Regions from separate parts of the Thalassotalea ganghwensis genome, predicted to be linked through region 1. Evidence: riboswitches for the same ligand, from Rfam matches in the RefSeq annotation. Region 1 holds a riboswitch; the other holds the start of a gene.
The links. A riboswitch is a leader RNA that binds a small molecule or an ion and turns the genes downstream of it on or off. The one in region 1 is predicted to bind cyclic di-GMP.
Positions count from the first base shown of each region.

Region 2: it holds a riboswitch for cyclic di-GMP, as region 1 does, so the genes downstream of both, ACSLUH_RS07685 (GGDEF domain-containing protein) here and ACSLUH_RS09790 (zinc-dependent metalloprotease family protein) in region 1, are expected to answer to the same signal.

Region 1 is NZ_JBQRUM010000008.1:24,679-27,867, forward strand. Features, by position in the region: gene ACSLUH_RS09790 (zinc-dependent metalloprotease family protein) at 1-1,710, opposite strand, end outside; cyclic di-GMP riboswitch class I at 1,773-1,858, opposite strand; gene ACSLUH_RS09795 (class II fumarate hydratase) at 2,173-3,189, shown strand, end outside.
Region 2 is NZ_JBQRUM010000006.1:22,724-25,912, reverse strand. Features, by position in the region: gene ACSLUH_RS07690 (tetratricopeptide repeat protein) at 1-683, opposite strand, end outside; cyclic di-GMP riboswitch class I at 834-916, shown strand; gene ACSLUH_RS07685 (GGDEF domain-containing protein) at 1,172-2,185, shown strand; gene ACSLUH_RS07680 (2-thiouracil desulfurase family protein) at 2,227-2,682, opposite strand; gene ACSLUH_RS07675 (DUF3630 family protein) at 2,685-3,002, opposite strand; gene ACSLUH_RS07670 (c-type cytochrome) at 3,152-3,189, shown strand, end outside.

The DNA of each region.
Region 1 (3,189 bases):
ACAAGCTTGCGCTGAAGAAACGGTAACATTGCCACTTAAATCACGGGCTTTTACAGTGAAACAATATTCAGATTCAGCGGCTAAGCCCGTAGCACTATAGCTAAGTTGATTTTGCCAAGCAGAGGTTGAGCAGCCAACACCGCCTTGTACACAAGTAAATTGGTAGCTCACCATGCCGCCACTGTCATCTATCGCCGTGCTGGCTTGCATAGAAATTTCACTGTCACTGACAGCAGACGGTAATACCTCAAAGCTCATTGGGTTAGGATCAGGAGGCGTCGTGTCTGGCGTACCAACGCTGACTTGACCATTTAAATAGTAATGACCTTGACTACCATAATCGTTAGCATAAGGCCCCGCCATACCAAATACCTCAAGCAGATGAATGCCTTGACTGAGGTTAATTGCAAGCGTCGCGTTTGAGTCACTATCATCGCCACTACTGGCGATTAAGCTACCCGAAGCATCGTAAAGGCGAATACCTATATCTAAATTAGCCCCTCGACGCGTTGTGCGAGTAAACGCATCCCAAGCAGGGGTTGCGGTAACTTCAAATAGCCCGTCACCGGCGTTAAATTGAAACCAGTCACTGTCGCCAACTTGCACTGTGCCTTTATTTTCTGGCATGACATTGCCAGGGTCGACTTCGCGATTCGTTGCACCAAAGAAACCGTTGGCATCGGTAACCAATACGCTTGGTGAAGCGCTGCTCCCTTCGTTATCGCTGCTGGCCCCTAGGTGATTAGTAATAATAGCGATATCGTCTTGCTTTTGATTGGCATCAGGGTAATCACCTTTACTCCACTGGGTGATGTTTTTACTGTAGCCGACACCCATAATAGGGGCCCAGCTGCTTAGCTCGCTGTTAGCTCCTAAACCTTGGAAGTAACTGGTTGTTGAGGTGCCATCATGACTGAGGCTTAAATTGTGACCCAGCTCATGAGAGCCCGCTTCAGCCATGTAAGTCGAGGTACCACTACCTAAACGGTTGTAGTAGACAAATGCTGGTTGGTAGTAAGTGTAATTACTTCTTCCCCAAACGCCAACATAAGCGACACCGCCTGCGCCTTGTGAAGGAAGTGCTTTATTGTTTGCATCACTATCTTTAGTAAACAATAGCCAACCAGTATCAGGGCCAAAGCTAGCGGGAGCTTCTGTGGTGACATCAATATCAAATGCCGCAAAATCGTCGGCAATGCGAGTCCAAATTTCATGGATACGAGTTCTTTCAGTGGCGCTAAAGGTGGTAGGATCGCCATCTAAATCATAGGCAACAGTGTCGTAACTACTGCCTCCACCCCAAGCACGGCCACTAACGATACCGCCATCAAAATCTAAAAATACTTTATTTGTTGAGTTAGGTTTACTGTGCAGTTTAAATACATCAACTGCAGGTAAGGTTGCAGAGCTTTGCTCGAAGGTTTGGCTTTCTGCAGTGACTAAACCTTCTTCAACGTAGAAAATTTCACCGTCACTATCTGCTTCTAATAATAGGGTATCGATGGCTGGAATACCTAAAGAAGATAGTTTGGAAATAACTTTGTCTTGTACGTGAGGAGGAAGTTTAGATAAGCTTTGTTTTAGTCGTCCTTCAGGCAGTTTTCCATTTGCTTGATAGGCAAGACTTGGGGTTGTAAAACTCAAGGTTGCTATGGCTAAGCTAATGCAGCCTGAGAGCAGACCAATTCTGCTTTTTATTACCGTATTCATATAATGCTCCAAATCATTACTGCTTGGTCATTGGAAAGGTAGTCAGCTGATAAACTAACTGAACTAGCAATCCCGCTATCATAGGGCTATGCCCCTTAGACCGGTGACTTTGCGCCCCACACTTTCACGTGGTTTGCCCATAAATCAGCATTAAGCTGATTAGTTTCAGCCTAGCAAAACCTCATATAAGTTGCCAATAATAAAGGCGTAGATAACGAGCATTTATCGCTAGTTCGCGATTTTACTTATCATTTTTTCACAAGTTTTCTTTTTTGAAACAACTCATTAGTTAGCGGTTCATTTTTTATAGATTCTTTTGTAGGCTAGATAATCACCGATATAAGTTTACGCAATAAAAATAAGCATCAACACGAATAATGTTTAAGTAAAACCATTACTTATGGTCATTTTATCGTGATGCGCTATGGTTGTAGTTAATCGTTTTCAATTGAGGGAATCGCAATGGAATTTCGTACAGAACAAGACAGCTTAGGTGACATCAATGTACCCCAAGACGCGCTATACAGTGCACAAACTCAACGAGCCATTGATAACTTTACATTTAGTTCATTACGATTACCTCCTAGATTTATTCAATGCTTAGCCCGAATAAAGTCAGCAGCAGCGAAAGCCAACGTTGAGCTTGGCTTACTTGACCATGAGGTTGGTGATGCTATTGCAGAGGCTGCAAAGCTTATCACCAATGGGGAATACCTAGATCAGTTTCCTGTTGATGTTTTTCAAACTGGCTCTGGCACCAGTACGCATATGAACATGAATGAAGTGCTTGCTAGCCTTGCATCACGTTTCTTAGCTAAAGAAGTTGATGCTCATAATGAAGTAAATATCGGCCAAAGCAGCAATGATGTTTTTCCTACCGCTATCCACGTCAGTTCAGCTTTAGCCATGAATGAAATGCTGTTTCCAGCAATAAAACAATTGCAAGGGGCGCTCGAAAGTAAAAAGCAAAGTGTTGGTCAGGTGATAAAAAATGGGCGAACCCATTTAATGGACGCTATGCCGATATCATTTGCTCAAGAGCTTTCTGGTTGGCACTCACAATTAGCGTTGTCAGCTGAACGTTTAGTTGATTGTCAAAAACGTCTGTGCTTTGTCGCGCAAGGAGGAACCGCGGTGGGGACAGGTATTAATGCCGATAAAGAGTTTGCCTCATTGTTCTGCACAATTTTATCAGAAGATACAGGTATTAACTTTGCACCGGCAACTAACTATTTTAGTGCAATTAGCACTCAAGATACGGCAGTTGAATTGTCGAGCCAACTTAAATGTTTAGCGGTTAGTTTAATGAAGATCGCTAATGATTTACGTTGGATGAACAGCGGGCCTTTATCTGGCATTGCTGAAATCAATTTAAAAGCAATTCAACCTGGTAGCAGCATTATGCCTGGCAAAGTCAATCCTGTAATACCGGAGGCAGTGACAATGGCTTGTGCCCAAGTTATTGGTCTCGATACAGCA
Region 2 (3,189 bases), on a different contig from region 1:
GCGACACGACCGCTATCAAAACGCAGCTTGATCACTTTATGATAGAGTGTATTAGCTATGTCATAGTCTCGAAGGTACAAATGCGCCAGCGCTAAAATTTCGATAACATCAATATGCTCATTAAATTGCTCATGCGTGATGAGTAGTTGTTCAACTTGCTGAAGTTGCTCAAAGGCGACTTGCTGCTCAGCCAACAACGCATTTGACATCGCACTATAACTTAATGCCGTCAGCAGGTATTTAACCTGATCTATTTGCTTAGCGAGTGAAACTGCTTGTTCCGCATAATTATGAACCAATTGAAAACGACCTTCATTGTAATTGCCAAATGCTAGCAACAGCAATAGCTCTACTTTTAATGTCTTATCCACACCAACGACGGTTAAACCATCTTGTGCAAATTGTAATGCTTTATTGATATCGCCTCTATTCATCGCCGTTTGAGCCAATAAGATAAAAACCTTAGCCGTAATATTGGCACTATAATAAATGCGCTGTTGTAAGATTTGGTTGGCGACATCTATCACTGGTTGTGCGGATAACATTTCGCGATCCAAAGTATAGAAATGATTAATTTTATCTATATTTTCAGAAATTAACTGCGAAGATTCACTCGCCTTGACACCATAACTTAATGTCAAAAGCGTCACTAAAGTGATTAAATAACGATAAAATTTACTCAAGCTGCAATCCCAACATTTTGTTAAAAAACAAAAAGTAAAAACCAATTATCGCCCTAGACGATAACTGGCTAACAAAAAAAGATCCACTGACAATGTGCAAAAGGTTTACAACAGCGATATTAATATTATAATGACCAATGAGCTACTAAAGCTCGTAAAGGGCAAATCTAACGAAAGTTAGAGACGCAAAGTTACCGGCCTAAGGCAACGTCTATGGCAGCGGGACTACCGAATTTAGATATAGTGGGGGCTTATCTTAATAACGTTTTCTGTTGTTATACCCACGGTAACTTTTGCGTGCCACCTACCCTTTCGACGTTTTCACTCGTTGATTACCATACATTGTTCGAAAAATTCCTTATATGCCAATATTTTTTACAAAAAGTATCCATTTTTTGTCAAATTTATATAGATGTTTAGCTAAAATTACTAGACAATAGCTTTAGTATACAAATTAAGTTGAATATTGCACTGAAGTATAAGGGCTAATGGTGAAGCATCACGATTCCATAGCACAAGCTGAGCAAAAGTTAGTACTTGCAACTGAGCAATTACAAAGCTGGAACCTCCCCGCTACGCCAATCAATTACGCTGTATGTTACGAATATATTAGCGGCAAAAACACAACCTTGATCGCTTTGGTAAACCAAGAACTTGCCGAAAAAAACTCACTTGATAACTTTTTCATGGAAGACACCTATCGGCAATTAGTTTTAGGCACTAATAGTTTTCGAGATGAGATTATTACTGATATCGATAATTTGCTTACCGATATTGATATCTCCAATACAGACTCTTACCAGCAAGTCGAACAATTTATCCTCCAAGTCGATAAGCAGCAAGAGCATTTGTATTCGCAAGATCAACGCAGAATTAAATTGGCTTTACAGAATATCAAGAAAGCATCACGCCAATTTAAAATTCAACAACAAAACTTAAGTATTCAAATTCAAGAGTCACAGTCAAAAAACAGTGCGTTGCGCGAAGAATTAGAAGAAATACGTAAAGAGGTTTATTTAGACCCATTAACAGGACTTTATAACCGCAAAGCGCTGAACAAGCATTTGGCTCAGTGGATAAAAGCAAATCCAGAGCAACAAATGGCAGCAATTGTCATTAATATTGATCAAATTGCCGAGCTTACCCAGCAGTTTGGCAGTTTAATTAGTGATGTCCTCATTGCTAAAGTAGCCAACAAAGTCAATAGTTACGTGGGAGAAAGCGGTTTCCCTGTCCGAGCATCTGGTGATGAGTTTTTGATTTTGTTACCCGAAATGGAACGAAATGTAGCAGCTGAAATTGCAGAAAAAATTAGACAAGGCGTTGAAAAATTACGTTTTGTTAGTAGTAAAACCGGTATTAAATTACCTCAAATGACCCTATCTCTAGCGGTAAACGACTTTACACTGCGTGACAATGTTCACGCAGCCATTAAAGAGACCAAAGAGCTGCTTTCCAAACATGTTCAAACGAGTCGTAACTCTATTGCCATTGCAAGTTGATGTTAACAGCGAGTCAAACGTTGGTTGAGCTAGGTTGAAACTTAACCATCAATAATTTCAACAAGCTGATCTATTTGAGCTTCTGAAAAAACCGCTATGCCATGCGCTAATAAATAACGGCTGGTAATGCCTAATCCAGGTATTTTTCTATTTGAAAAACTGCCATCATAAATATAATTTCGACCACACGAAGGGCTAGATTCTTTAAGCAACGCGTACTTTATCTGATACTTCAAGCATAGTGATAACGCCTGCATAGCTCCTTGTTCAAATGCAGTGGTTACATCTTGTCCAGCACGATTCTTCACATGACTAGTGCCGCATATTTCTGCTGGTATTCTCGGTATCCCTAAGCCACCTTCTACTTCGGGACAAACTGATACAATACGCCCTTGTGCTTGCCAACGCGCAAGGTACTGACTGTTAACCTTTTGATGTCCACCGTCGTAACGAACATTTTTACCAAGCAAGCAGGCACTCACCAATATTTTATCCATGGCTACCCTTGCTCCACTATGCGATGCGCTAATATCATCGCTAAATGAGAAAGATACTCAGCACTGCCGTCATCACTTGCTTCTATCCAAATGGCTTCGCTATAAAACTCTGCATGTAAACAAAATTCATAATTATTCGCTAAAAATCGCGCCATTACTTTATCGGCTCCCTTGATAATTTCTAGCAATTGAAATTCTGCGTTGGATATAAAACCCTCAAAAGCTAAGCAGATTGTTTCAGTTTGCCAATCGATACCGTTTACAGTTAACGTTATCGCTGCATGTGATGGGAGATATTCTATCGCATTGATTGTGTACATATTCTATTCAAGGGTTTAACCTTGTTCTTGATCAATGTTGAGCTAAGTTGGTCATATAATACAAAAAAAGCCACGACAGCTGTTAACTTTTTACATATAATCAATCAAGATAAGAGTGATTTAAATAAACCATAAGAGAGATAAACGTTATGAAAAAACTTACCTTAGCTGTTGCAGCTACTGTGAT